3 regions of the Desulforamulus hydrothermalis Lam5 genome follow, and region 2 is predicted to be linked to each of the others. Evidence: a T-box and tRNA genes for the amino acid it is inferred to sense, from the RefSeq annotation. Region 2 holds a T-box; the other regions hold tRNA genes.

Region 1 (9,957 bases), on a different contig from region 2:
CTTTTGCTGTTGGCAGTTATCCTGTTTTACCGGCAGGGCTTAATGGGTACCAGAGAATTTAACTGGGACTGGGTGTTAGATAAATTAGGCGTTGGCAGACGCAAGGAAAAGGGGGTCGGGGTGGATGGCTAATTTACCTTCTGACAGCATACTGGTTACGGATAATATCTCGATGCAGTTTGGCGGGTTAAAGGCGGTTTCCAACCTGCAGCTCAATATCGCACCCCGGCAGATTGTCGGCCTCATCGGCCCCAACGGCGCCGGCAAAACTACCGCATTTAATATGATTACCGGCGTTTATAAACCGACCGAAGGCAGGGTGATTTTTGACGGCCATGACATTACCGGCCGGCGGCCCAATCAAATTACCGAGCTGGGCATTGCCCGCACTTTTCAAAACATTCGCCTTTTTGCCAGTATGACGGTGCTGGAAAACGTGCTGCTGAGCAAACATGTGCGGCTGCGGGCCAGCCTGCTGGAAGCTGTACTGGGATTGCCCAGGTATACCCGGGAGCGCCGGCAGCACATTGAGGAATGTATGGCTTTGCTGGAACAGGTGCAGCTGGCGGACGTGGCCCATGAAAAGGCCACTGCGTTGCCTTATGGCAAGCAGCGGCGGTTGGAAATTGCCCGGGCCCTGGCTACCCAACCCAAAATGATCCTGCTGGACGAACCGGCTGCCGGCATGAATCCCCAGGAATCTCTGGAATTAATGGAATTTATTGCCGATATCAGGGAACGGTTTGGCTTAACCATCCTTATGATTGAACACCACATGGAAGTGGTAATGGGCATATGCGAGCACATTGTGGTGCTGGACCACGGCGAAACCATCGCTAAAGGTACGCCGTCAGAAATTCAAAACAACCGGCAAGTTATTGAAGCTTATCTTGGGGCGGTGGATGAAAGTGCTTAAAATTGAAGATTTGCATGTGTACTATGGCGGCATCCATGCCCTGAAGGGTATATCCATGGAGGTGCCGGAAAATAAAATAGTCACGCTGGTGGGTGCCAACGGGGCGGGCAAAAGCACAACCCTGCGGGCCGTCAGCGGTTTGGTGCCGGCAGCCGGGGGCAGAATTACCTGGCGTGGCGAGGAAATCACCGGCAGCAAAACGGTTGACATAGTTAAAAAAGGCATTACCCTGGTGCCCGAAGGACGGCGTATATTTGCCAACCTGACGGTATTGGAAAACCTTCACATGGGGGCTTATGCCCGGACCGACAAAGAGGAAATTAAAAAAGACATTAACAAAATTTATGAAATGTTTCCCCGTTTGCGGGAGCGGGAGTGGCAGGCGGCCGGTACTTTGTCCGGCGGCGAACAGCAAATGCTGGCCATCGGCAGGGCTTTAATGTCCCGGCCAAAGCTTTTGATGATGGACGAACCTTCCCTGGGCTTGGCGCCCTTGCTGGTTAAAGAAGTATTCCGCATTATTAAAGAAATCCACAGCCAGGGCATGACTATTTTGCTGATTGAACAAAATGCCCGGGCCGCCTTGCAGGTGGCGGACTACGGCTATGTGCTGGAAACCGGCCGAATTGTCCTGCAGGGGCCGGGTCAGGAACTGGCGGCCAATGCCGAAGTGCAAAAGGCTTACCTGGGCAGGTCATAAGGCCAGATCAAAATAAAAGAGCGACCGGCAACTAACCGGTCGCTTTTAGCTTTTTGTTCCTCAATGGTTATTTAATCTGTTCCTGGATGTGTTTCGGCAACACAAAGGCAGCCCGGTGAATCTCCGGTGTGTAATACCGGGTGGTTATGGCAGCCATTCTGTCCTGGTTAACAGTGTCTAAGGCGTATTTTTTAGAGCCGGCGGTAAAGGACCAAAAGCCGGCGATATAACTGGGTTCACAGGTTAAATAGGGGCTGCTGCAAGGAAAAACTTGCCGGATCCCTTTGACAGCTTCTACAAAGTGAGGGCTGAAGGTTGGAGAACCGGTTTGTGAAACCATTATGCCGTCCTCTGTTAATGCGTTATAAACATCCTGATAAAAGTCTTTGGTAAACAGCGCCAGCGAAGGACCGCCGGGATCAGTGCAGTCTACGATAATTACGTCATAATGGGCGGCTTTTTCTTTAACATACTGCAAACCGTCAACGGTCAAAATTTTAACCCGATCGGAGTTCAGAGCAGAACTGAGCTGCGGCAGCCACTCTTTGCTGACCTGAATAACCCGCTCGTCTATTTCTACCAGTTCAACAGTTTCAACGGTAGGATGTTTCAGGACCTCACGCACCGTCCCGCCGTCCCCGCCGCCGATGACCATAACCCTTTGGGGCCGGGGGTGGATCATCAGGGGTACATGGGCAATCATTTCGTGATAGATAAATTCAAAGCGGGTGGTGGTTTGTACAGTGTTATCCAGCAGAAGAGCACGACCCAGGTCCGGGGACTCCACAACAGCTATTTCCTGGAAGCGAGAACGCTCGCTGTGCAGGATTTTATCAATCCGCCAGGACACCTTGTACCCTTCGGTATGGTTTTCTGTAAACCATATGTCCAACACAAACATCCCTCCCAATATTTTTACAGCTTCATAAAAAACACGCTATCTATTATAGCATAATAATTCTATTTCAGCCAAGCATAGAATATAAAACATAAAAAAGGGTTCCGGCCAGGAACCCAGAACAGAGGAGGGTGGTTGTCTAAATATTAGTGTAAAGCATGGTTATCACAACATGGTTACAAGGGCCTTACAAAAATATTAAATGCGTTTGCCAACACGGTTTTCAAACAAAGGCCGCTTTTGCGGCAGAGTGTAGGCAAACATTACCGGTGGTTTATGATCCCCTTTGGCTCCGGTCTACGCACCGACAGCACTATGATTCGCTCCGGTCGCCCTTGGGGTCGCCTCAAACGGGCCATCCTGGCCCGGTTCGGCTGGCGCCCACTTCCTGAGGGCGCCACCCCAATGGCTCCTTTCGCTCATCAAGTGCTGTGGCCGGTGCTTCGACAAGTCGCCGACAGGGGATCATAAAACCACCTCGCTTTATCTTACAACCTTTGTTTACATCCTGAGGCCGCTTTTGCGGCCTTTCAGCGGCATGTATGATCCCCTTGAGACGGGACAAAATAAGCATAAGCCTGAAACAAAGGAGGTTTCTGTGTGAAGAAACAGACAGGGCGGATTAACCGACAGGAAGCAGCCAGAATTGCCAGACAAATAACCCGGAAAACCGGGCAAGAACGGCTCTACGGTTATGATCCCACTGATGATTATGCACAGGGAACCCCGATGGCTTAGCATTTTGGAACAGAGGAGGCAATCTCCTCTGTTCTGACTGTAAAGGCAGCAACAAACAAAGGCCGGGTGGTTTTAGGATTCCCTTTAATAAATTTAGCGCAGGTTTGCGGCACCCCGCAAATGGTGCTTTTAATCTATTTGTATGAGGTTGGTTAGCCCTGGTTTATAACTTAGTACCACATTTGTGATACAATGTTTTTACCAGTCTGTTAACGAGGTGAAAGCAATGGGTCTGCGGGAAGCAACAGAAAAACTGTTAAGCCGGCATCAACACGAAGAATTAGCTGACCTGGCGGTACAAAACCGGGCTGCCGTTAAATATTTGTTTCGCTGTTTTTACCATCCGTACGGTCTCCGGCGGTGGCAGGCCATTGAGGGTCTCGGGCGGGTTGCCGAAGCACTGGCCCTTAAGGAGCCGGAAAGCGTGCGGGAAATTATCCGGCGGCTGCTCTGGTCTATGAATGACGAATCCGGCAACTCAAACTGGAGTGCCCCGGAGGCGGTGGGGGAGATTATTTATCGCCGGCCGGATTTGTTTGGCGAATTTGTGCCGATTGTTGTTAATGCTGCGGCAGAAGAAATTTTTCACCGGGGCATTGCCTGGGCGCTGGGCAGGATTGGCCAGCGGCGACCGGATCTGGTGCAGGAGTTTATACCTTTATTAATCAACTCGCTAACTCACCCCGCAGCGGAGGTGCGGGGTTATGCCGCTTGGGCTCTGGGACAGCTGGGCTCGTCTGCCCGCTCAGCCCTCACGGAGCTGAACCGGCTGCTGGATGACCGGAGCGAGGTGGAGATGTATGAAGACGGCGGCCTGGCGATACGGCAGGTGGCTTATCTGGCCGGTGCAGCTATTGACAAAATAACCGCTGCCACCGCAAGGCAGCCGGCCGGTCAGAACGGGCCTTAAGGCAAACCAAACAAAGCAGGCACCGGTATAGACTTCCGGTCTGAGAGGCAGGCGCTGTTTTGCAAATAGGCCGGATGGCGGCAGGAAACCGGGGGCCTTTGCAGAACAGACTAAATTTAGTTGGTTTTAAGTAAATTTAGGAAGGCGGTGCTGCAATGCGGGGGACGGGACAGCCGCTTATTAATCCCTATCTGGTAGTGCTGCTGGGCGTTCTGGCGGCAGGTTTTTCCAGTATTTTTACCAAGCTGGCGGAAGCCCCGCCGCTGATTATTGCCGCCTATCGGCTGGGATTTACCGTATTGCTGCTGGCGGTTCCCACATATTTCAGCGGCCGCCGGGAATTGCGGCGGATCAGCCGGGCTGACCTTGCCTTGGCCTGTTTGGCCGGGGTATTGCTGGCTTTGCACTTTGCGGTGTGGATCACCTCGCTGCATTACACCTCTGTAGCCAGTTCTACAGTTTTAGTGGCCATGCAGCCGCTTTTTGTTATCAGCGGCGGGTACCTGCTTTACCGGGAAGGTATCGGCAAGGCAGGTCTGCTGGGAGCGGCTGTGGCCCTGGCAGGTACTGTATTGATAGGCCTGCATGATTTGCGGTTGGGCGGCGGGGCCCTTTGGGGCGACCTGCTGGCCTTTGCGGGGGCGGTTTTTGTGGCCGGCTATGTTTTAATTGGCCGTCATTTAAGGGTCCGCATGGCACTGTTGCCCTACACTTTTTTGGTATACGGAGCAGCCGCCCTGGTCTTGGTTGCTTTAAACCTGGTAAGCGGCACCTCTTTTTACCCTTACCCGGCTATGACCTGGCTGTGGTTTGTTTGCTTGGCCGTTGTTCCCACCATTTGCGGGCATTCCCTTTTTAACTGGGCCCTCAAGTATGTTAAAGCGGCTGTGGTATCCGTCAGTACCCTGGGTGAACCGGTGGGGGCCACCGTGCTGGCGTACTTCATTTTTAACGAAGTACCCGGTTTTTTGCAATTGGCCGGAGGCTTTATGATTCTTATAGGGCTGTACATCTTTATTAACTCCCAGCGACAAGAGGCAATAACTGCTAACTCTGCTATTGAGACGGGGGATACAGCATGAACCTTCAATTAATACAAACCGGTTGGGGTTGGTCGGCGGCAGCCTGGCAGGAGGGCCTGCTGGCCGGAGTTACCCTGCCCCATGACAACCCGCAGCAGGCGGTAACAACCCTGGCCGGTTATTTAAAATTAAGTGAAGCTGCCATAACACAGGCAGCTGAAGCGGCGGCCAATGAACCCTGGCAGCGGCTGGCACAAGCCCTGGCCAACTATTTTGCCGGGCAGCGGGTTGTCTTCGATCTGCCGCTTTTTTGGTCCGGGTTAACTGCTTTTCAGCAACGGGTATTAAAGGAAGTTAAAGAGATTCCTTACGGCCAAACCGTCAGTTATGGTGAGATTGCCCGGCGTATCGGCTGCCCCAAAGGGGCCAGAGCGGTGGGGGGAGCTGTGGCGGCCAACCCCTGGCCGCCGGTGGTGCCCTGTCACCGGGTGCTGGCTGCTGACGGGAGATTAGGAGGCTTTAGCTACGGCCTGACCTGGAAAGAAAAACTTTTGCAGCTGGAAAATATACCTTATCAAACCGGCCGGTAACCGGTTTGTTTTTTAGACAAATATATATATATTAAATGGTAATAAATGGAAATAAATGTGCATAAAATTTACCTCAGAGCAATATTTAGTGAGGTGATTTTATGCACAAAAAGTTTCTGCTGCTGCTTTTGGTTATGCTGTCATACCCTTTGCTACCGGTTTATGCGGCTACGGCCCCGGAGTTGGACGGCAAGCTGTTAGCCGGCGGGGAGCCTGTTATCATTGAGGGTCGCCTGATGCTTCCCATCAGGCCGGTATTTGAAGAGTTAGGTTATACCCTGACGGGCGATTGGGAAACGGGTATAGTTTTAGCTCAAAAAAAACATCAGCAAATTGAAATCCGCCTGTGGGAGCCCGGCTTAACGGTTAACGGTAAGGAAAAAAGCTTAGCGGCTGCTCCGCAAGTGATTATGGGCAAAACTTTTCTCAGCGCACAAGACCTGGTTGAATTGTTAGACCTGCAAAACCCCCGTCCCGACGGTTCAGACCGGTTGGTGTTATTCAGCAAACCACAGTTGACCGGGGAAGGTGTGATTCGCCATTTGCTGGCTGCCGACCGGCAAATGATGCGGGCTGAGTATTATAACAACCAGGGCTTTCTGACCCAACATAATATTGCTCCCTCGCCGCAACTGGTTACCAAAGATGATCTAATCAATTTATTGGGGCGGCACTGGTCCCGGCAGCTGATTGAAAGCCTCTGGACAGCCGGGTCACGAAACGGCCGTTATATTGGATTTTACACGGAAGGATCAACACCCCTGCTTTACAGCAAGGAACTGGCAGTGATCGAATTAACCGATACCGGAGCAAAGGTGGAAGCAAAATTACCTCTGTGGTGGGAGGATAACATGACAGAGTTTGAGGTGCGGGTTTATACGCTGCACAGGGATAAGGAAGGCAACCTGTTAATCACCGACGTCCGGAATAAGTGACAGGCATTACTCATCGTCCCATTTGCTGCGCTTGGACCACCTGGATAAAATTATAATGCCGATAACCGCCAAAATAAGCAACAATTTGCCCATATTTATCACCCCATAACAACTTCTGTAAAGCGGGCCAAAACCCTTTTGAAAAAACAAAAATATTTTGTCAATTTGCTTGATTGCCATTAAGCAAAAGTTAATATCAACACTAAATTAAAATGCAAAACCTTAGACAAACATGTTGACTTAAAGAAAATAATTTGATAATATACTTCTTGTCAGTCGCTGTGGGCGATTAGCTCAGCTGGGAGAGCGCCTGCCTTACAAGCAGGATGTCGGCGGTTCGATCCCGTCATCGCCCACCATTATACCGGGAGCTGTGGTGTAGAGGCCTAACATGCCTGCCTGTCACGCAGGAGATCGCGGGTTCGACTCCCGTCAGCTCCGCCAATTTTTACAGGGTCAATGTTTAATTGATCCTGTAGTTTTTGTAACAAACTTTAAAGGATAATTGAAATATTTTTGGCAATTGACTCTTGGCTTTATTTCTGCTAAGATATTTCTTGTCAACGGGCGATTAGCTCAGCTGGGAGAGCGCCTGCCTTACAAGCAGGATGTCGGCGGTTCGATCCCGTCATCGCCCACCATATATGCTGCTATAGCTCAGTAGGTAGAGCGTATCCTTGGTAAGGATAAGGTCACCGGTTCAATCCCGGTTAGCAGCTCCAAACAAAGGAGTTTTACCGTTGCGGTAAAACTCCTTTATAGCAATGGATGCAACAGACAATTTCACTTGTGGCATTTGCCAGGCCGACGTAGCTCAGCCGGTAGAGCAGCTGATTCGTAATCAGCAGGTCGTGGGTTCAAGTCCCATCGTCGGCTCCAGACAAAAGGAACTGCACAAATTGCGGTTCCTTTTTTGTAATCCGCCTGAGCGAAGGGGGAGCGGGCCATGGAGGTTTTAATAACCGGGGGCACAGGGTTTGTGGGAAACGCCCTGGTGAAGGAACTTGTTAAACATAACCACCGGGTCATCTTATGTGTGCATCGTGCAATGCCGGCGCAGCAAGAGGTCAGTTTTGTCAAGATGCCTGAGCAGGGCCAACTTTTGCCGGCGGATCTGATCAGCCGGGTTGACGCAGTGGTAAACCTGGCCGGTTATAATATTGCCGCCGGACGTTGGAACAAACGGGTAAAGGACCTGATTTTATCCAGCCGGCTGCAGGTAACCCGCCAAATAGTGCAAAGCATGATAAGGAATCGAGCAGCCGGCCGGCCTTATCCGCGAGTGCTGCTGAATGCTTCGGCGGTGGGTTATTACGGCTGCCATGCCAGTAATGTATTCGATGAAACAAGCCCGCCGGGGGAAGGTTTTCTGGCCGCTGTTTGCCGCGCCTGGGAGCAGGAGGCCGGAGCCGCTGAGGATTTAGGGGTACGGGTGGCCCGCTGCCGTTTTGGTATTGTCCTGGGTGCCGGCGGAGGGGTGTTAGAAAAAATTATAATGCCCTACCGCTGGGGGCTGGGTGGCTATATCGGCGACGGCAAACAGTGGGTATCCTGGATTCAGCTGATTGACCTGGTGCGTATTATGACGCTGGCCTTAGCGGATGAGCGCTTTCAGGGGGCTTTTAACCTTTGCAGTCCACAGGCAGTGACAGTGGCTGAGATGCACCGGCACCTGGCACGGGTTTTGGGTAAAACTTGCCGGACCCGGCTGCCTGCCTGGGTAGCCGGCCTGCTTTTCGGAGACATGGCTTGGGAGCTGTTGCTGCAGGGACAAAGAGTAAGGCCAAAGAAACTGTTGGAAATGCAAATCCCTTTTAGCTACCCGGATATTGCATCAGCCCTGGCGGCTTCTGTTAGTTTATTGCCGGTTCAAAACTGCTAAAGCGGCCGGCCGAGGCGTTTACAAACCTTTTTCGGCCAGATGCCGCATCAGTTTTTGGTGGTATTCCTCAAGAACTTTAACGGTTACCCGGATGTTGCTGTTAATCATTTCGTTTAAGGTTTCATTGGCCAGTTGGGCAAAATCAATTTTACCTTCCTCACTTAACCGCTGCAGCTTTGCAATTCTTTCGTTGGTTAGTTCATCCAGCTGCTGACCGATGCGGTTGAAGGCTTCTTTAAAGTCGTAATGCATAGTTTACCTCCTTGGATTATATACCCCGAGCATATTATTTCCATAAATATCAGTTCGACATGGCAGCTTAAATTCCTATTTATCTCTGCCTATACCATTTAATTTCCATTTGGGACAGGAATTGTGGGTTCTGCACCGAAATAAGCATAGGAAAAGCATATTTAAATTGTTGGCCCAGTCGGATACCTGTTGCCCCAAGCGGGCATCCGACTGGTTCAACCCAAGGGGGGTATTGATGTTGATCAAAATTTGGCGTTTGATGATTACTCTGGTGCTTGTCCTGGGCATCTTGGCACCCGCCTGGGCGGCTTCCCCTTACCTGTTTAAAGATACTTCCGGCAAGTGGTGGGAACAGGCAGTGGCTGAATGCAGTGCTGCCGAACTGGTGGGGGGACGGGGCAACGGTATTTTTGCGCCCAAGGATTCGGTGACCCAAGTTGAGGCCATCATTTTTCTTAACCGCGCACTGGGCCACCGCAAAGAAGCTGACAGCTACGGCATGTCCCAAGGGGGATACAACTTTCCGGCCGGTTTTCCTGCCTGGGCCCAGCGCAATGTGGCTTTTGCGGCGGATAAAGGTTATATATCTAAAACAGGTATTCCCAGCATTCAGCCCAAAAAGCCGGCTTCCCGGGCGGAGATTGCCGTATTGTTTGCCAATGCCCTGAAACTCTCGGCAGACGGCTATCAGTTGGATTTTAAGGATAAAGGGGCCATTCCCGCAGGTTTTCAGCCCTATGTGGCAGCTGCTGTCAAGCACGGCATTATGGCCGGCCGTACCGACAATACCTTTGATCCCAATGCCAATGTAACCCGGGCGGAAATGGCGGCCATTATTGCCCGGTTGGTTGAAAACGGCAAGATAAACCCGCAGCCTGACAGATATTTTATTGCCCGGCTGACGGCTGTGGATGCCACAGGCAAAAAAATAACCGTCAGCAAGGGCGGCCAAAACTATACTTGGAGCATGGCCAACGAAGCACTGTTATACCGGGCGGGCAAGCGATGCCAGCTTGGTGATTTTAAAGCAGGGGAATATGTAAAAGTGGTTTTGGATACGGCCGGGAAAATAGCGTATCTGGCCTTCAGCGCCGGTAATGATGCGGGCAGCAGT
Region 2 (9,957 bases):
GTGCGTCGGCTGGTGCTGCATAACACCAACCGCCTGCTCCAATCAGATTTTAAAGGGATTGACGGTGTTAAAACCGGAACCACCCCACGGGCGGGCAACTGTTTAATTGCTTCCGCCACCAGAGAGGGCAGACAATTGGTGGCTGTCATCCTGCACAGCAGTAATCGCTGGTCGGATGCCATTAAACTTTTGACATACGGCTTTACCGAGGTAAAACCGGTTGTGCTGGCCGAAAAGGATGAAGTGATGGCAGAACTGCCGGTAATCGGCGGGACAGATAAAAAAGTCACCCTGGTGGCAGCTCAAAAGGTTGAAGCATACCTTGTGGCAAGCGATACAGAAAAAGTGGTACGCCGGATAACCTTAGCTCCCGCTCCGGCTGCACCGGTTAAACAGGGCAGCAAACTGGGCACAGCCACCTATTATCTTAACGGCCGGGAGATCGCTGCGGTGGATTTGGTGGCTAACCGCCGGGTAGACCGCTTATCCTGGTTCAAACGTTGGTTTAGCTAGTACGGCCAAAATAGATAGGTGCCCTGGTATATGCAGACAGGGGATTATTAACTAAGCCACAGATTTTACAGCCAAGATCGCATTATTGATAAAGATGAATATACAGGCGGTTTAATAATTCCCTGTTAGCTGCTGCCAGAGCATTTGTTAGGTTTATCTAATTTATGCTTGACTTTTTAGCTGCTATTGTGCATAATAAGTAATGCAACTGCAGGAGATAAGGGACGTTAGCTCAGATGGTTAGAGTGCTGCGTTGACATCGCAGAGGTCACTGGTTCGATTCCAGTACGTCCCACCAGAAGCCCTTAAGGGGCTTTTTTCTTTTAATTTTCCGGGCCAGGCGGGCGTCTCTTTGGCAACCCCAATGGCAACCGGAGAATTATAGTGCTGCCGGTGCGTTGTCCGGATCTAAATAGGATTATAACATCGATAAATGTTTGTCGACGCTCGAAGGGCGCAATCATCCTGATTGCGCCCTTAATACCTTCTAACGAAAGTTTAAACTGTACCAACTGTACAGCTTACCTGCAACCTCAACCGCCTTTGCCGATCATGCGAAAAATTAAAAAAACAATAACAGCCAGCGCCAGAAACGAACCAATGCTTGTCCAGTCCAAACTACTCCCTCCTTTCGTATAATACAAAATTCGCTATGCTTGCTGTTAAATCCTTTCCTTATCTTCACCGGCCGGGTAAATCTTTAATCAAGGAGCCGAACCCCAAAACGGGGTGCCGCAACGAACCGGCCACCCGGCTCGGCGACACCCCGTTTCTCTTATGTGCTGATGCCATCCTATCGCTGTTTGACACCAATAATTTCTTTAATATCGTTTATTACCGGGATAACTTGTTCCGTTAGGTTGTCTAATTTAACCAACAACTGTTGAATCTTTTCTATTTTTTCTTCCGCTTTTTGAATGGTTGCTTTAGCGTCCCAGCGGGGGAAAAAGCTCCCCCTGGCTGCCGCAATTTGACGCCGCAAGGATTGAATTTCTTTTTGGCATAACTGTTTCAGTTCCTCAGTTTCCTGCCACACGAAGAAACACCTGCCTTTTTTCCCATAATATTGCTGTGGCTGAGAATTGGTGTTTCTTTATGCAATATTTATCTGACTGAAAATTTTAAAAACAAAAATCTTTAGCGGACTTGCTTAATATACTTGTTTTAAGATGAAAAAAGGCCAAAAGAAAAGGGGTGGACTTTTTGGCTAAAAGAAGGAAAAAAAACAACAAAGTAACCAGGGAGCCGGTTAAACGAAAGAAGATTATTCTTTTTACCTCACGAGGCAGTGAAGTAAAAGTCCCCGATTACACCTGCCTTGCGAAAAAGAAAAGAAAGCAGGACCAGGGGGCGTTTGTTGATGCCACCTGCCTCCAACAGCAATGCTCCCTGCCCTTAATAACAAACCACACGTCTGCAGGCGGTCAAGCAGTAATTTACGCAGGAAAACCGGTAAAAAAGGCCGTCAGAAAAAAACGATATCCTGCCATAACTCCCTTTGTACCGGTTAGCTGTTTGACTGACGCCATATCAAAGGTAGCTGCCCTACCTTCAGTATCCCCTGTCAAATCTTTTTACCCGTACCGGCAAGTAACAGGCAGAAAAAGGTTTAAGGGAACAAGCCGGTTTGTACCGGCCGGCTGTCTTACCGACCAGGTAGCCCGGGCGTATATCTGTTTGCCGCCGGCAATTTCAAGTCCGGTTGTACCGGTGGTCAGCCAACGAAAAACGGCCGCTAATGAAATTATTTTAACTGTAAGGAGAAAACGACGCCCCCAAAGCCGGCCGACAGTTTTTGTACCCCCTCAATGCATCACGAATCAAACTGCAACTGTATATATCAGGCAGCCGCAAGCGGTCAAAAAGCGGTTGATTAACCCTTACCCGGCTTTAGCCGGCCCGGCGCCGGATATTGTAGGCGGCGGATATGGCAGGCGGGTTAAAATAACAGCTTCCTTGCCCTTTATACCGGCCAATTGCGTGACTGATCAAATATCCCAGCCTTATCTGCCGGCGGCGCCGGCTGCACATGTTATACTGCCTTTACCAAGCGGTTATCGTTATATTGATCGTCCTAACAGCCCGGATATTGTAGGGCCGTCAAGAATAAAAAGCAAGAAAAAAAGCAGCCGGTTGGTGCCTTTTGTGCCTAAAAGCTGCACAGTGGATACAGTAAAGCCCCCGCCTCAATTACACTCCGCTACTGACATGTTGGCCCAAACGGCACCGGTTGCCCGGCCTGCGGCGGGCTCGCCATCTTGGCTGCCTGTGGCAGCACTTGTTCTGGCAATATTAGCTATTATAGGATATTTTTTGTACAAATGATTTAAGCTACGGCTGCCTGAACAGCAAATTTCCTCAATTACTCCATAGTAAGGTTTCTGCTATATTTTTTACATGGGATAGCAACAGCGGATTCTGCTTATACTGCAATTAAATCAATTTAGCTTTAATTTTTCGCTGTTTTTGCACCAGTATACCAAATAAGACCTCTCATATACTAATAGTAAAGGAAGGGGTGATAGAGGAGATGAATCAATGCCTCTCCATAGGTGCCACCCAGCATATCGACCTGTTAAAGAACTTGCTGGGCCGGGAATTGAGCATGAACGAAGGTCATTACATTAATATTAAACTTACCGAAAAACCGGCGGGTAATATTACCTTTTTATCATGCAATTTTAACGGAACGCTGTGCGGTGGCAGGCGTCATGATGATGAGTTGCTGTTCCGGCATTTTGTAGCCGATATTATTTCGGATTTAATAATAAATCACTGGGAGAAGGCCATCTTAACTGATTTTATTAGGGAAAATTATTATTTTTTTAATGAAGATGAGCGGAAAGTTATTTTCCAATATGCCCAGTCCTATACCAACGGCGAACGGGTGTTGCCGGGCAGAATGGACCGCCTGGACAGGAAAAATTTGATTATCAAAAAACTGGTGGAGTTTTTGGAACAAAACGACAGTATAGTTATTGACGGTTTTATTAATTTTCGTCTTAAAGAATACTTAAATGAAATTAAAGAAGCGGTAGACCAAGCGGTAGATGATTATTTAATGGAGCGGGAGTACCGTGAATTTATACAATTGCTCAAGTATTTTGTAGAAATTCAGGAGCCTAAGGCAGAGCTGGTTAATGTTTTAATAAATGACAAGGGAACCTATAAGCTTTTTGATGCGCAAAACTATCCTATCAGCAGCGAGTTTTTGGAAGGATTTATTTTAGATATTATTGACCATGAAATAAATTATGACGATTTGCTGATCAGCGCTTTGATTACCATAGCTCCCAAAAAAATAATTTTCCATGGAGAATCCTGCGACCAAAACGGGATGGTGGCGGATACCATTGCCACTGTCAAGCAGGTTTTTGAAGGCAGGGTCAGCCAGTGCAACGGCTGTCAATTATGTCAAAAACAGCAGCAATAATAAAGGGTGCCGGTTGTTGCTAAGACAACCGACACCCTTTTTGTATGGCTGCTCTTGCACCGGCCGGTACATTTTGATATAGTTAATGTCGTCAATTGACGAATTGGAGGTAATTTGCCAAATGCATTGGTGGACGGCCATACTGATACCTGTCATTGGGGCGTTTATCGGTTGGGTAACCAACTTGATTGCGGTAAAGGCTATTTTTAAACCGTACCGGCCCATACACATCTTGGGCCTGCCGTGGACTATTCAGGGGGTAGTACCCAAAAGAAGGGCGGAACTGGCCAGAAGCATCGGCGAAGTGGTGGAAAAAGAACTGTTAAAAGTGGAAGATTTGATAAACCAGATGAAATCCCCTGAGGTGCTGGATAAAATTGTGCTTTCGGCTAACGATTCCATCCGCAACATGGTGGTAGACCGTATCCCGCCCTGGGTGCCTGTTACCATTAAAACGGTAATTTTGGAAATGATGGGGGACATGCTGAACAAACAGATGCCTCAGGTTATAAACCAAATTGTTGATCAGGCCGGCCGCAGCGTCATTGAAAAAGTGAGGCTGGCCCAGCTGGTGGAGGAACGGCTGAATGCCTATGATATTAAATACCTGGAAAAAATAATTTTATCAGTGGCTGCCAGGGAATTAAAACATATTGAAATCATTGGCGGCGTATTAGGTTTTATCATTGGTCTGGTGCAGGTGGCCATTGTTTACCTGGCAGCTTGACAATTGACAGCAGTATCAATATAATGTTGCCGTAGCTGAATATATGCGATGACGAGGAAAAGTAGGTCAGGACGGTCGTTCAGAGAGGAGGCGCCGGGGCTGTAAGCGCTTCCCGATGCAGCTGACAGAAAACCACCTCGGAGCAGTTTGCTGAATCTCAGTAAGCAAACCGGTGGTGCGGCGCCGTTATTGCCTTTGAGGTGGGAGATATGTTCTCCAACCAGGGTGGAACCGCGGATAGATCCCGTCCCTGAATTAGCAGGGGCGGGTTTTGTTTTTGTTAGGCATGCGAAAGGAGAGAAAGCAGATGATTAAAGTTACCCTTAAAGACGGCTCAGTACGGGAGTATCCTGCCGGCACCACAGTGCTGGAAGTGGCTGCCGGTATAAGTCAGGGTTTGGCCCGGGAGGCACTGGCCGGCAAAGTTAACGGTAAGACGGTTGATTTACGTTACCCGCTGCAGCAAGATGCTGTGGTAGAATTATTAACCTTTCAAGATGAAGAAGGAAGGACTGTTTACCGGCACAGTACGGCCCACATACTGGCGCAGGCGGTCAAAAGACTGTTCCCGCAGGCTAAACTGGCCATCGGGCCGGCCATTCAAGACGGTTTTTATTATGACTTTGATGTGCCACAGCCCTTTACGCCGGCCCAATTAGAACAAATTGAAGCGGAAATGAACAAAATCATTAAAGAGGATTTGCCTTTTGAGCGGGTAGAACTGTCCCGGCAAGAGGCGCTGGCGCATTTCCAAACAAGCGGTGAGCCTTACAAAGTTGAGCTTATTAATGACCTGCCGGAGGATGCCGTAATCTCTTGTTACCGGCAGGGAGAATTTGAAGATTTGTGTGCAGGCCCCCATGTGCCTTCCACCGGCCGCATTAAAAGTGTTAAGCTGATGAGCATTGCCGGTGCCTACTGGCGAGGCAATGAAAAAAACAAAATGTTGCAGCGTATATATGGCACTTGTTTTCCCAAAAAAGCCATGCTGGACGAGTACCTGTTCCGTATTGAGGAGGCCAAGCGGCGGGATCATCGCAAGCTGGGACAGGAATTAGATTTGTTCAGCATTCAGGAGGAAGGTCCCGGCTTTCCTTTCTTCCATCCCAAAGGCATGATTATCCGCAATGAACTGGAAAACTTTTGGCGCCAGGAACACAAGAAACGGGGCTACCAGGAGATCCGCACGCCTGTTATATTAAACCGCGGTCTGTGGGAACAGTCCGGCCACTGGGCCCATTATAAAGAAAACATGTATTTCACCAAAATTGATGAGGCCGATTATGCGGTAAAACCTATGAACTGCCCCGGCAGTATTCTGGTGTATAAAACCAGCTTGCACAGCTACCGTGATTTACCGCTGCGGCTGGCTGAACTGGGCCTGGTGCACCGCCATGAATTATCCGGCGTACTGCATGGCTTGATGCGGGTACGCTGCTTTACCCAGGATGACGCCCATATCTTCATGCTGCCCGGTCAAATTAAGGATGAGATTATCGGAGTCATCGACCTGTTTGATTACTTCTATAACACCTTTGGTCTGAACTATCATGTTGAATTATCCACCCGCCCGGAAAAATCCATGGGATCAGATGAAATGTGGGAAGTGGCCACCAATTCTCTGCGGGATGCCCTGGCAGCCAAGAACATGTCTTATAAAGTAAACGAAGGTGACGGGGCCTTCTACGGGCCGAAAATTGATTTCCACCTGCAGGACAGTCTGGGCCGTACCTGGCAGTGCGGCACCATTCAGCTGGATTTTCAGATGCCTGAAAAATTTGATTTGACTTATGTGGGGGAAGATGGTCAGAAGCACCGCCCGGTAATGATTCACCGCGTGGTGTTTGGCAGTATCGAACGTTTTATCGGGATCCTGACCGAGCATTTTGCCGGCGCTTTTCCGGTTTGGCTGGCGCCTGTGCAAGTACGGGTCATGCCCATTACCGACCGGCATCATGCCTATGCCGGAGAGTTGGTTAAGAAGATGGAGGACCTGGACATCAGGGTGGAATTAGATGCCAGAAACGAAAAAATTAACTATAAAATCAGGGAAGCCCAGACGCAAAAAATCCCCTATATGCTGGTTATCGGTGACCGTGAAATGGAACAAAACGCTGTGGCGGTTCGCCGGCGGGGCCAAGGAGATATCGGGGCCATGGCGGTAGATGAGTTTATCGCCAGGGTTCAGGACGAGATTAAACAAAAGGCCATATTCCAGTAACCGCTTCAATTTATGCGAAATCCTTGACTCATTGGGCAGGATATGGTATATTACTTTAGGCGTTACAAGTTAACAGCTTTTGATGAAGAAGAAGCAGCCGCTTCTCACCTTACAACCATGGTTCGTAAGGTTACGGTGTTATACAATAAGTGTTGCTTGTTGTATTGCGTCTGTAAGCGGGTGTATTGCACCCGCTTTTATATTTGGTTCCACTTAATACTATGGAGGTGATTATGTATTTCGAAAGAGCAGCGCATCAATGAGGAGATTCGAGCTCGCGAGGTACGGGTGGTAGATGCCGACAACAACCAGCTGGGTATCATGTCTGTAAAGGAAGCATTGCGGCTGGCCGAAGAACGTCAGCTGGATCTGGTGGAAGTGGCACCCCAGGCCAAACCCCCCGTTTGCCGTATTATGGACTATGGCAAATTCAAATACGAGCAAAGCAAACGGGAAAAAGAGGCCAAGAAAAAGCAGCGTATTATCCAAGTAAAAGAGGTAAAGCTGCGCCCCCGTATTGAGGAACATGACTATATAGTCAAGGCCAAAAATGCCGAGCGTTTTTTGAAAGACGGTGACAAAGTAAAGGTTACCATTATGTTCCGCGGCAGAGAAATTGTTCATACAGAACTGGGCAAGAAATTACTGGACCGCCTGGCTGAAGATTTAAAAGAACTCTGCCTTGTGGAAAGGCAAGCTAAGCTGGAAGGTAAGAATATGATTATGATTTTGGCACCAAAAAATGATAAGCAGGACTAGAAAGGAGTTGCCTTGATGCCTAAAATTAAAACCCACCGCGGTGCTGCTAAAAGATTTAAGAAAACTGCCACCGGCAAAATTCGTGGCTGGCACGCTTTTCACAGCCACATTCTTGGTAAAAAGACTGCCAAGCGTAAGCGCAACCTGCGCAAGTCTTTAATCATCAGCGAGGCGGATGCCGGACGTCTGAGCAGACTGCTGCCCTATTAATCGCTGCTAATATTGTTCAAGTAAAAGGAGGTTATTATCATGCCACGGGCTAAAAGCAGTGTGGTTTCCCGTCGTAGACATAAAAAAATTCTCAAACTGGCTAAGGGTTACAGAGGTTCCCGCAGCAAATTATTCAGGGTGGCCAATCAGGCCGTTATGAAAGCCCTGTTTTACGCTTACAGAGACCGCCGTCAGAAAAAGCGTGATTTCCGCAAACTGTGGATTGCTCGTATTAACGCCGCTACCCGTATGAACGGCCTGACCTACAGCCGTTTTATCAACGGTCTGAAAAAAGCCGGCGTTGAAGTTAACCGCAAGATGCTGGCCGATCTGGCTGTTAACGATGCCAAGGCCTTCAGCCAATTGGTGGAAGTGGCAAAAGCCAACCAAGCTTAAGAGCACTGAATATAAAACATGTATACCAATAAATAATAAAGCATGGTCATAACGCCATGCTTTTGTCTTTTTTGATTTATTGCAGATATTGGTACCCACTGCTGTGAGATTTGATATAATTTAAACGTTAATTCTTTTACCCGAAAGAAGGGAATCATTTGCAAACCAAGAAAGGTCTTCTCAGCCATCCGCCCAGGGTGCTGGTTGGTGGCTTTCTGGTGGTTATTTTAATTGGTACCGTACTGCTAACTTTACCTGTGTCATCCGCTGCCGGACACGCCACTGATTTCTTAACGGCACTTTTTACCGCCACATCGGCCGTTTGTGTGACCGGTTTGGTGGTGGTGGACACCGGCACCTACTGGAGTACCTTCGGTCAACTGGTGATCATCAGCCTGATTCAAGTGGGCGGGTTGGGGTTTATGACCATGGCGGTCATGTTCTGGCTGCTGCTGGGGCATCGCGTCACCTTTCAAGAACGCATGTTAATCCAGGAATCTCTTAATGTAATTGAATTAAGCGGGCTTATCAGGTTGGCTAAACAGGTAATTGCCCTGACACTTATTATAGAACTGACAGCAGCGCTGCTGCTGGCCCTGCGTTTTGTACCGGAATTAGGGCTGGCCCGGGGTATTGGTTACAGCCTGTTTCATGCTATTTCAGCCTTCAATAACGCCGGTTTTGATTTGTTTGGCAATTTTCGCAGCCTGACCGGGTATGTGGATGCCCCCCTGGTGAATATTACCGTTACCGGCACTGTTATATTGGGTAGTCTTGGTTTTACGGTAATGGCTGACCTGCTGCGTTACCGGGAAAGAAAAAAGTTAAGTTTGCATACCAAGCTAGTGCTTTTGGTTACTGTTATTTTACTGCTGCTGGGTATGTCGGTTTTTTTGATGCTGGAATATAATAACACGTTGGCCGGCCTGAGTGCCGGCGGCAAGTTTTGGGCCAGTTGGTTTCAAGCGGTAACGCCCCGTACGGCCGGCTTTAATACCGTTGATGTGGCGGCCATGCGACCGGCTACTTTATTTTTTATCATGATACTGATGTTTATCGGCGCTTCCCCGGGCTCTACGGGCGGCGGCATTAAAACCACCACCTTTGGCATCCTTTGCTTAGCGGTGATTTCCCTGGCCAGGGGCAAAGAGGATGCGGAGATCTTTAACCGCCGTATTCCTAAAGAACAAATTTATAAAGGGATGGGCGTTGTCTTTTTGGCCTTGTGCTGGGTGGTTTTTGCAACTTTATTGCTTGACGTTACGGAAAAGGCAGATTTTCTTAAAATAATGTTTGAAGTGGTGTCAGCCATAGCTACGGTGGGGCTTTCGGCAGGATTAACCGCCGGTCTTTCGGCAGCAGGCAAAATCATTATAATAATTACAATGTTTTTAGGGCGCCTGGGACCCTTAACCATTGCTTTTGCCCTGGCTGTCCGGCAAAAGCGAAAACAGAAGTATCGCTATCCGGAGGAACGGGTTATTATTGGTTAGGAGGCTGTTCTTATGAAACAATTTGCAGTGATCGGGCTGGGGCGTTTTGGCAGCAGTGTCGCCCGGACTCTGGCCAAAATGGGTTATGAGGTTTTGGCCTTGGATAACAGCGAAGAACGTGTTAATGACATTATTGAAGATGTAACCCATGGAATACAGATAGATGCTCTGGACGAACATGCCCTGAAGGCGGTTGGTATCCGCA
Region 3 (9,957 bases), on a different contig from region 2:
GCAATGGCTACATCAAATCCCAACCAACCGCCTTGAATCTTTTCTACCAGCTCCTCGGCGCCGACAAAATCTGCACCGGCCGCTTCAGCTTCCTTGGCTTTTTCGCCTTTGGCAAAGACCAGTACGGTTTTGGTTTTACCGGTTCCGTGGGGCAGCACAACCGCACCTCTCAGTTGCTGGTCGGCGTGCCGGGGGTCAACCCCCAAGCGGAAGGCCACTTCAACAGTTTCATCAAATTTGGCGGGAGCGGTCTTTTTAACCAGCTCCATAGCTTCCAGGGGCTCGTAAAGAGTGTTTTTATCATACTGCTTCCGGGCTTCCTGAAGCTTTTTCCCTTCTTTGGGCATGTATTTCCCTCCTTTGTGGTACTAGCGGACTACATCCTCCCACCGGATGAAGCTATCCTTCTACAATTTCTACGCCCATGCTGCGGGCGGTGCCTTCAATCATGCGCATGGCAGCCTCCAGGCTGGCAGCGTTGAGATCAGGCATTTTTAATTCGGCGATTTCTTTAACTTTAGAGCGGGGCAGTTTACCCACTTTCTTCTTGTTAGGCTCGCCGGAAGCGGTCTCTATACCTAAAGCCTTCTTCAGCAGTACTGCTGCAGGAGGCGTTTTAGTAACAAAGGTAAAGGACCGGTCTTCATATACTGTAATTTCAACCGGAATAATCAAGCCGGCTTGCGCTGCAGTAACTTCATTATATTGTTTGACAAAAGCCATAATGTTTACCCCGTGTTGACCCAGGGCAGGACCTACCGGGGGCGCCGGGGTGGCTTTACCGGCCGGAATTTGCAGTTTGATTATGGCAGCTACCTTTTTGGCCATATCCAGTCCACCTCCTTACAACCTACAAGCTTAAAGCATTTTTTCAATTTGAGAAAAATCAAGCTCGATGGGAGTTTCACGTCCAAACATTGATACCATAACTTTAACTTTACCCTTTTCAGGGTAAATTTCTTCAATCACACCTGCAAAGTTTTCAAAGGGCCCGTCAATTACCTTGACATTTTCGCCAACACTGACGTCAATCCTGGTTTTCGGTTCTTCCAAGCCCATCTGCTTAATAATGGCCTTGGCTTCTTCCTGGCTTAACGGGATAGGCTTAGAACCTGTGCCGACAAAACCGGTTACTCCCGGCGTATTGCGCACCACGTACCAGGAATCATCAGTCATAATCATTTCTACCAGAACGTATCCGGGAAATACTTTTTTCTTTGAAACCTTTTTCTTGCCGTTTTTAATTTCCACTTCATCTTCCATGGGCACCAGAATACGAAAGATTTTATCTTCCATATTCATGGATTCAATTCGCTTCTCCAGGTTGGCTTTGACCTTATTCTCATAACCGGAATAAGTGTGCACAACATACCATTGTGTACTCATCAGCAAAAGGAACCCTGCCAGACGGGTTCCCCACCCCCTTGTTTACAATTAGGAAATGATGCCTTTTACGCCCAAGCTGAGAAGCGAATCTACCACCCAGATGACAACAGCCAGCACGGCAACCGAAGTCAGCACCACCGCAGTGTAAGTAACCAGCTCTTTGCGGCTGGGCCAGTGAACTTTTTTCAGCTCGTTCTGAACGCCACGCAGGTACTTGCTTACGCTGCCGATACGCTCACTAAAAGACGCTTTGGGCGCCTTGGCGGGTTCTTTTTTAGCTGCAGCCTTAGCAGCATCCTTAGGGGCCGCATCCTTTTTATTCTCGGCCCCACCGGTTTCATTGGTTGCCGCTGTTTCCTTGGCAGCGCTTGCCTTTTTGAGTGTCTTTTTTTGCACAGCCATTGAAAAACGCCACATCCTTAACTTTTTTGTTTACACCAGTAGTGCCTCGAATAAAACCCCTTACGGAATGCGGCCGATTATGGTAACGCTTGGGGTTGGCGGCTTAACTATCTGGTTTCTTTGTGAACTGTGTGGGTATGACACCACTTGCAATATTTTTTCAGTTCGATCCGGTTGGGATCGTTCTTTTTATTTTTAGTAGTGGTGTAGTTGCGCCGTTTGCATTCGGTGCAAGCCAGAGTTACGCCTACTCGCACTGTTGCCACCTCCCTAAAACGAAAAAAGACTTGGGCAGAGATGTCTAGTAATATACCTTAACAAATTTATCATATGTATTGTTGGATGTCAATACTTATCCTGTGGCAACGTACCATATTGGTATTATGTCTCTTTAATTGGTTTTATATACCAGTTTGCGGTTTATGCAAAAAAGGAGTGACCGGGGTCACTCCTTTTAGGAAAATTGTTAATCAGTTACTCGCGGATGGCGGTTACTACGCCGGCGCCTACAGTACGGCCGCCTTCACGGATAGCAAAGCGCAGGCCTTCCTCAATAGCGATGGGGGTGATCAGGTCCACCTTCATCTTGATGTTGTCGCCGGGCATGACCATTTCTACGCCTTCCGGCAGTTGTACCACACCGGTTACGTCGGTGGTACGGAAGTAGAACTGAGGACGGTAGCCGTTAAAGAAGGGGGTGTGACGGCCGCCCTCTTCTTTGGTCAGGACGTATACCTCTGCTTCGTACTTGGTGTGGGGCTTAATGCTGCCGGGTTTTGCCAGCACTTGGCCACGCTCGATTTCTTTACGGTCAACACCGCGCAGCAGGCAACCGATGTTGTCACCGGCTTGCGCAAAGTCTAACAGCTTGCGGAACATTTCTACGCCGGTTACTACGGTCTTGCGGGGCTTGTCGTTAAGACCGACGATTTCCACTTCATCCTGTACTTTTACTTGGCCGCGCTCAACACGACCGGTAGCCACAGTACCACGGCCGGTAATGGAGAACACGTCTTCTACCGGCATCAGGAAGGGCTTATCAACATCCCGCTCAGGGGTGGGAATGTAGGAGTCTACTGCATCCATCAGCTCCCAGATCTTGCCGCACCATTCGCACTCACGCTTGCCGCAGCCGCACTCCAGGGCTTTCAGGCCGGAACCGGCAATAATGGGAGTGTCGTCGCCGGGGAATTCATAGGAGTTCAGCAGTTCGCGCACTTCCATGTCCACCAGCTCAAGCAGTTCGGGATCGTCTACCATGTCAGCTTTGTTCAGGAATACCACAATGTAGGGTACGCCTACCTGACGGGACAGCAGGATGTGCTCACGGGTTTGCGGCATCGGACCGTCAGCGGCGGATACAACCAGGATGGCGCCGTCCATCTGGGCCGCACCGGTAATCATGTTTTTAACATAGTCAGCGTGACCCGGGCAGTCAACGTGAGCATAGTGACGGTTAGCGGTTTCGTATTCTACGTGGGCGGTGTTAATGGTAATACCGCGTTCACGCTCTTCGGGAGCGTTGTCAATTTCGTCGTAACGCTTAACTTGGGCGCCGCCGGTGGTAGACAGAACTACGGTAATGGCAGCGGTAAGGGTAGTTTTGCCGTGGTCAACGTGACCGATGGTACCAATGTTTACGTGGGGTTTGGTACGTTCAAATTTAGCCTTAGCCATGGGTTAACTTCTCCTCCTCCGTTTTTCGGAATTTAGCCAGAGATTTTTCATCTCTAAAGTTATTTCCAGATTTAAGCATGGTTTATACCTATTAACTGAAAATCCATAGCTAGATTCGATAAGAAAGACAAAAATCCTTCTTTTTTCTGACACTTCTTTTCTATATCAACAAAACGCAAAAGAACCTGCTCCAACCGGGCAGGTTCTTTCGGACTGGTAGCGGTGACTGGATTCGAACCAGTGACACCACGGGTATGAACCGTGTGCTCTGACCAACTGAGCTACACCGCCGTAAGTACTGGAGCTGCTAACCGGGATTGAACCGGTGACCTTATCCTTACCAAGGATACGCTCTACCTACTGAGCTATAGCAGCATTTGGTTGCGGGAGAGGGACTTGAACCCTCGACCTTCGGGTTATGAGCCCGACGAGCTACCAACTGCTCTATCCCGCGTCAGCAATGTTTATTATAACACAGGCACTCGCCATAAATCAAGAGTTTTTTGCCTGTGTAACAAATCTGGTGGAGGGAGAAGGATTCGAACCTTCGAAGGCGTTCGCCGGCAGATTTACAGTCTGCTCCCTTTGGCCACTCGGGAATCCCTCCGTGGGTGGAGCCGGCGATGGGACTCGAACCCGCAACCTGCTGATTACAAGTCAGCTGCTCTGCCAATTGAGCTACGCCGGCACCGAACATTGATTATAATAGCAGATGAAGCACTCGGTGTCAACACCTGCTGTCATGTATTGTTTGGCAAGATTAACTGTTTTTAACGAAAAAATTTTTTAACCTTAAATAAAGGTAAAAAGCATCATCGTGTAGTATTTATTTCTTATAGAACATCAGTTAACCGGTTGACTAGGCTTCACGCTTTTCCAGGTATCTTTCCAGTTTGCGTTTTACTCTCTGCAAGGCGTTGTCAATAGATTTAACATGCCTGTTAAGGTCTTCTGCAATTTCCTGGTAAGACTTTCCTTCCAGGTAAGACATGAGCACCTTCCATTCCAGTGAACTCAGGATTTCGCCCATCTTTTCCTCAATATCATCAAACTCTTCGCGGCTGATAATGAGTTCCTCCGGATCTGTTATTTTTGACCCGGAAATTACATCTAACAGGGTGCGGTCTGAATCCTCATCGTAAATTGGTTTATTTAACGAAACGTACGAATTAAGAGGGATGTGTTTTTGCCTGGTTGCTGTTTTAATGGCAGTGATAATCTGCCTGGTAATGCACAGTTCGGCAAAGGCGCGAAAAGAAGACAGCTTGTCCATGCGAAAATCGCGAATGGCTTTATAAAGGCCAATCATGCCCTCCTGAATAATATCTTCTCTGTCGGCTCCAATCAGGAAATATGAGCGGGCTTTTGCACGCACAAAGTTTTTATATTTATTAATCAAGTACTCCAGCGCTGCGTCGTCGCCCTCGCGCGCAAATTCAACGACATCCTCATCCACCATAATTTGATATCCGCCGGAAACTTCTCTTTGTGCATTTGAATTCAAAATTATCGCCCCCGCTTTCTTGTCTCTAAGAAATTTCAAACAGTTCAGAAAAGCATGACTATATTGGCAGGCACTCTAAAACTGCTGCAGAACATATCACCTCATGTCTGAAAAGAACCCTGGTAACCGGCATTCCCGGCAGGGCCAGGCTTCCTTGCCGCCTGTCATCCGTAATTCTAACCCGGGGTCTGGCCTACCCAGCCGCACATGCAGCCCCATGCGCTAACTGGTTAAGTTACATGACTAATTATAGCTTATGTTAAAAAGGCTCGTCAAGGCAAAATAGCCCCCGGCCAGGTGTACTTAATTCTTGCTGCGTCGCCATTTTTCTAATACTTGCCTGATTTCCGCGGGCAGCTTGTCCTCCAGATAGCCCTCGGTGGGGTTGGGCCGATTAAACTCTTCCTCTCTTCGCCGGTTAGCCTTTATAACCTGAACCCTGAATTCTTTGGGTGTCAAGCGGTAAGCACCCCGCCCAAAAATAATTTTTTGTTCATCCCAATCAGAAGTTACTACATAAACCGTGCCCTGTTTGCCCAGGTCCCCGACAATTTTTTCAATTAACGAGTCAGCAGTTTCGCCCTCCTGGGTATAGTATACCTCAATGCCGTGCACGGTTTCCCGGTGCTCAATGCCTCTTTTTACGAGGTGGGCATCAAAAACCACTTTAACCCGGCTGCCCTCAAAACCGGCAAAGTTGGCCAGTATATGAACGAGCTTGTCCCTGCAATGGTCTAACCCGCTGTCAATCATGCCGGCAAACTCCGGCCAGGCATGGATGATGTTATACCCGTCCACCACATAAAATTCCTGCATTGATTAGCCCAACCCTCTCTGGCGTACCACTTCATAAATCAAAAGCGCAGCTGCCACCGAGGCGTTGAGTGATCCAACCTGGCCCGCCATGGGTAACCGGACCAGCATATCACATCGCTCTTTAATCAGCCTGCCGATTCCCTTTCCTTCCCCGCCGATGACCAAAAGCAGCGGCCCCGTCAGTTTGGCCTGCCAGTATACCCGAGGGCCCGCCATATCCGCCCCCACTACCCAAAGCCCTTTTTCTTTCAACTGCCGAATAGTTTGATCCAAGTTGGTAACCCTGGCCACCGGAACATATTCCACCGCCCCCGCCGAAGCCCTGGCCACAGCTGAGGTTAAGGCCACCGACCTTCGTTGGGGTATAATGACCCCGTGGGCGCCGGCTGCATCCACCGTACGCAGTATGGCCCCCAGGTTATGGGGGTCGTTTATTTCATCCAGCAGCACAATAAACGGATCTTGCCCCCTGGCATGAGCCGCTGCCAGTATATCTTCCACTTCCACATAGCCCCTGGCAGCAGCATAAGCAATAACCCCCTGATGAGGCATGCCCTGGTTAAGTTTATCCAGGTGGGCTCGTTCAACCATTTGTACCGGAATATTTTTCTCCCTGGCCAGGTGCAGAATTTCGGCTAACGGGCCTGCCGCCGTTCCCCTGGCGGCCAGTATCTTATTAATGGGACGTCCCGCCCGGAGAGCTTCGCGGACCGGATTTCTGCCGGCAATCATTTCACTCACGTCAACCATACCTCCATACTTTTCGGTGGTTAAGCTGCGTTTACTGCAAGGTATTTTTCAGCCATAAGGTCAGCCCCAAACCGGCCAAAGCCGCCGCCATGCCGGCCAGCAGCAGATTTCTGCGCCGGGTCACCACGCCAAGGACGCCCAGCAAAAGGGCTATGCCCCAAAGCACAAGAATAATTACGGGAGTTATCATTTTATCCACACTCCGCTTTTATGTTACCCCGTACCTGCGACGCACGGCTTCCCGCTGCCCGCAACTCAGTTGGCCTTCCGGACAGGGGCCGGCCAGGCAAGGCGGCCCGGCATCGGCAAAAAGCACGGGTGCCACTTCTTTGGCCAGGTGCAGCATTTGTTCCGCCAGCCGGCGAATTTCCCATTGGGCCCGCCGGCAACAGCGAAGGTTAAAAAAGTGTCTTAATTCCCTGGCATTCATAGTTACCACAATTTTCGTTTCGGCTGCGTTGGGCAGCACAAACCGGGCATCTTCATAAGCCGATCTGCCGCCTCCCAATTTAGCTACCCACCCGTCATACCAGGTTTGAATTTGCGCCATCTGTGCCGCAAATTCTGCCACCGCCTGCGGCCCAAGCTTTTCAATGGTCTCGGGGATGATGTATTCAAAGGTGCCCCGGGCATTATGCTCCCGGGTTTCCCCTACATACCGCTGGGACTGTACACTGAAACTGGCAATGCGGTGTCTGGTTAACTGGGCCAGCAGGCTCCGGGAAACCCCTTCGATGCCAAATGTAAAAGAAACATGTTCAATAGCGCTGTAGTGTCCCATGTCCAGTAATTTTTTTACAAAAGCCTGCTGGTCAGATTGGGCCACATTGGCCGCCAGGTCATCTATTTGTGCCGGCGAGTAGCACAACCTGGCCGCCATGGCCACCAGCTTTTCCGGGTTTGGCGTGTGTTCCAGCAGGCGGACCTTTAAATTAGCTTTCCCCACTTTACGTAACTCCTAAAAATAAATTTTATCAGAGGGGCGACACCCCTTACCGGTGGTTTATGTTCCCCTTTAGCTGCGGTAGCCGTTGGCGCCGCTCAAACAGGCCCTCCCGGCCGGGTTCAGCCACGCTTGAGGGCATCTATGGCCAAGCCGATAATTTCGTCAATCCTGCCCTCATTGCCCTGTAAATACAGATAACCTATCAGCGCTTCCAGAGCGGTGGCATGGCGGTACTCCGCCACATCAGCTCCCTTAGGCGGCAGACCTGACTTGGCGTTGCGTCCCCGACGGACAACCGCCAGTTCTTGTTCGGAAAGTTTATCTTCCAGGGCAAACAACGCTCTCGCCTGGGCACCGGCCCGCACATACTTAACGGCTTCCCGGTGCAGCCGGTTCACTTTGGTAGCACCTTGAGCTATGAGAAACCGGCGGACTGCCAATTCATAAACGGCATCCCCCAGATATGCCAGTACCAGGCTGGGCAGTTGTTCAGGATTTTGTTTTGAGGCTGATTGATCCATGATATAAGTATCCCTTTGTGTCAAGGTCATCCTTGTATCTTCCATCGTACACCTTGGGGGGTGTCTTCCAGAATTACCCCCAGTTCCTTCAAACCGTCCCGTATGGTATCCGCAGTGGCCCAATCTTTTTGGCTGCGGGCCGCCTGGCGAACTTTAACAATCAGATTGATCAGACCGTCCACCAATTTGTTGTCAGTATTAACAGCGTCAATCAATAACCTGCCGCTCTGCTGATCTTCCTTAAAGACACCCAATACACCGTTAAAATCTTTAAATAAATCGTGTGCTTTTACCAGCAAATCTTTCTGCCGGTCAGTCAGCTTGCCGTCCAGCCGGCCCACAAAAATATTAATTTCTTTGGCCAGCTCAAAAAATACGGAAATAGCCAGGGCAGTGTTAAAATCGTCATCCATGGCTTTTTCAAAATCCAACCGGAGGGTTGCCAGTTTGTCTGCCAGGTCTCCGCCTTCATCGGCCATGGCGGCCTGCTGCTGCGGCAGCTCCAGAGCCTCATAAAGCAAGCGCAGGGCAGTTTTTAGGCGTTCCAGACCTTTTCCCGCCATGGCCAGCTTTTCATCATCAAAGTCCAGGGGGCTGCGATAATGGGTGGAAAGCAAATACCAGCGCACCACTTCGGGTGGAAACTTGGCCAAAATTTCCCTGACTAAAAAGAAGTTCCCCAGAGATTTGGACATTTTTTCTTGATTGACTGTAATAAAACCGTTATGCATCCAGTAACGGGCAAAAGGTTGGCCGCAAGCCGCTTCAGATTGAGCAATTTCATTTTCGTGGTGAGGAAAAATCAAATCAAACCCACCGCCGTGAATATCAAAACCGTTGCCTAAATATTTGGCCGCCATAGCCGAGCACTCAATATGCCACCCCGGGCGGCCGGCTCCCCAAGGGCTTGGCCAACTGGGTTCCCCGGGTTTGGCCGCTTTCCAGAGCGCAAAGTCCATGGGGTCTTTCTTTCTGGGATCAATTTCCACCCTGGCTCCTGCCTGCATATCCTCCAGGCTGCGGCCCGATAGTTTCCCGTAGCCGGGAAAACTCCGCACCGCAAAGTAAACATCCCCGTCTGCCACATAGGCATGCCCCTGCTGTTCCAGTTGTTTGATCAGGTCAATGATTTCCGCAATGTGTTCAGATACTTTGGGATGTTTGTCCGCCCGCATAACATTCAGTGCATCGGCATCCTTAAAAAATTCCCTGATATATCTTTGGGCCAATTCCAGCGGGTCGGTCTGTTCTTCCCAGGCTCGCTTAATAATCTTATCATCCACGTCGGTAAAGTTTTGTACATAGTTCACTTGATAACCTTTATAAATAAAGTATCTCCTAACTGTGTCAAAAAACACCAGCGGCCGGGCATTGCCAAGGTGAATAAAGTTGTATGTAGTGGGCCCGCAAACATACATGCTGACTTTCCCTTTTTCTCTGGGAATAAACTCTTGTTTGGTTTTCGTCAGGGTATTATAAATTTGCATTACCGGTTAGCCCCCTCCGCTTGATCTCTTAACCTGCTGCATTCCTGTTCCAATGTTTTAACTTTTTGCTCCAGCCGGTCAATGGCTGATTGCATCTGGCCCAGCATATCCGCTACCGGGTCAGGTAACTGGTCGTGGCGCAAATCCGGCACATAGGCAGAACCTACTTTTTGGCCATCCCGAATTACAATGCGCCCCGGTACACCCACCACAGTGCAGTTAGGCGGCACTTCTTTTAAAACCACCGAACCGGCGCCGATCTTCACGTTGTCACCAACGGTAAAAGAACCAAGCACTTTTGCGCCCGAACTAATTACCACGTTATTGCCAATGGTGGGGTGCCGCTTGCCTTTTTCTTTCCCGGTGCCCCCCAGGGTGACCCCCTGGTAAATAGTTACGTTGTTGCCGATCTCGGCGGTTTCCCCGATTACCACGCCTGCTCCGTGGTCGATAAAAAGACCTTCCCCG

Evidence for each region. The T-box of region 2 lies ahead of thrS (threonine--tRNA ligase). A T-box ahead of a tRNA ligase gene usually reads a tRNA of that ligase, here a tRNA-Thr.
Region 1: it encodes a tRNA-Thr, which carries the amino acid that the T-box ahead of thrS (threonine--tRNA ligase) is inferred to sense. The anticodon was not compared.
Region 3: it encodes a tRNA-Thr, which carries the amino acid that the T-box ahead of thrS (threonine--tRNA ligase) is inferred to sense. The anticodon was not compared.

Annotation. Positions count from the first base shown of each region.
Region 1 covers NZ_CAOS01000008.1:243,407-253,363, reverse strand. Annotated here, with positions in the region: gene DESHY_RS06430 (branched-chain amino acid ABC transporter permease) at 1-132, shown strand, start outside; gene DESHY_RS06425 (ABC transporter ATP-binding protein) at 125-916, shown strand; gene DESHY_RS06420 (ABC transporter ATP-binding protein) at 909-1,616, shown strand; gene speE (polyamine aminopropyltransferase) at 1,684-2,517, opposite strand; gene DESHY_RS13580 (hypothetical protein) at 2,791-2,985, shown strand; gene DESHY_RS14005 (hypothetical protein) at 3,115-3,252, shown strand; gene DESHY_RS06410 (DVU0298 family protein) at 3,479-4,162, shown strand; gene DESHY_RS06405 (DMT family transporter) at 4,318-5,244, shown strand; gene DESHY_RS06400 (methylated-DNA--[protein]-cysteine S-methyltransferase) at 5,241-5,774, shown strand; gene DESHY_RS06395 (copper amine oxidase N-terminal domain-containing protein) at 5,876-6,709, shown strand; tRNA gene DESHY_RS06390 (tRNA-Val) at 6,993-7,068, shown strand; tRNA gene DESHY_RS06385 (tRNA-Asp) at 7,077-7,153, shown strand; tRNA gene DESHY_RS06380 (tRNA-Val) at 7,275-7,350, shown strand; tRNA gene DESHY_RS06375 (tRNA-Thr) at 7,356-7,431, shown strand; tRNA gene DESHY_RS06370 (tRNA-Thr) at 7,513-7,588, shown strand; gene DESHY_RS06365 (TIGR01777 family oxidoreductase) at 7,656-8,591, shown strand; gene DESHY_RS06360 (hypothetical protein) at 8,610-8,843, opposite strand; gene DESHY_RS06355 (S-layer homology domain-containing protein) at 9,079-9,957, shown strand, end outside.
Region 2 covers NZ_CAOS01000003.1:214,093-224,049, reverse strand. Annotated here, with positions in the region: gene DESHY_RS02175 (D-alanyl-D-alanine carboxypeptidase family protein) at 1-513, shown strand, start outside; tRNA gene DESHY_RS02170 (tRNA-Val) at 735-811, shown strand; gene DESHY_RS02165 (hypothetical protein) at 1,307-1,549, opposite strand; gene DESHY_RS02160 (hypothetical protein) at 1,717-2,838, shown strand; gene ytxC (putative sporulation protein YtxC) at 3,044-3,946, shown strand; gene DESHY_RS02150 (DUF445 domain-containing protein) at 4,068-4,673, shown strand; T-box leader at 4,713-4,928, shown strand; gene thrS (threonine--tRNA ligase) at 4,981-6,894, shown strand; ribosomal protein L20 leader region at 6,974-7,103, shown strand; gene infC (translation initiation factor IF-3) at 7,132-7,653, shown strand; gene rpmI (50S ribosomal protein L35) at 7,669-7,863, shown strand; gene rplT (50S ribosomal protein L20) at 7,903-8,259, shown strand; gene DESHY_RS02125 (TrkH family potassium uptake protein) at 8,418-9,752, shown strand; gene DESHY_RS02120 (potassium channel family protein) at 9,765-9,957, shown strand, end outside.
Region 3 covers NZ_CAOS01000007.1:18,916-28,872, reverse strand. Annotated here, with positions in the region: gene rplA (50S ribosomal protein L1) at 1-347, opposite strand, end outside; gene rplK (50S ribosomal protein L11) at 400-828, opposite strand; gene nusG (transcription termination/antitermination protein NusG) at 859-1,386, opposite strand; gene secE (preprotein translocase subunit SecE) at 1,435-1,788, opposite strand; gene rpmG (50S ribosomal protein L33) at 1,896-2,045, opposite strand; gene tuf (elongation factor Tu) at 2,263-3,465, opposite strand; tRNA gene DESHY_RS04725 (tRNA-Met) at 3,680-3,756, opposite strand; tRNA gene DESHY_RS04720 (tRNA-Thr) at 3,765-3,840, opposite strand; tRNA gene DESHY_RS04715 (tRNA-Met) at 3,844-3,919, opposite strand; tRNA gene DESHY_RS04710 (tRNA-Tyr) at 3,987-4,072, opposite strand; tRNA gene DESHY_RS04705 (tRNA-Thr) at 4,078-4,153, opposite strand; gene sigH (RNA polymerase sporulation sigma factor SigH) at 4,325-4,969, opposite strand; gene DESHY_RS04695 (NYN domain-containing protein) at 5,273-5,785, opposite strand; gene rlmB (23S rRNA (guanosine(2251)-2'-O)-methyltransferase RlmB) at 5,789-6,535, opposite strand; gene DESHY_RS04685 (hypothetical protein) at 6,567-6,725, opposite strand; gene thyX (FAD-dependent thymidylate synthase) at 6,744-7,481, opposite strand; gene DESHY_RS04675 (Mini-ribonuclease 3) at 7,601-8,032, opposite strand; gene cysS (cysteine--tRNA ligase) at 8,029-9,489, opposite strand; gene cysE (serine O-acetyltransferase) at 9,489-9,957, opposite strand, start outside.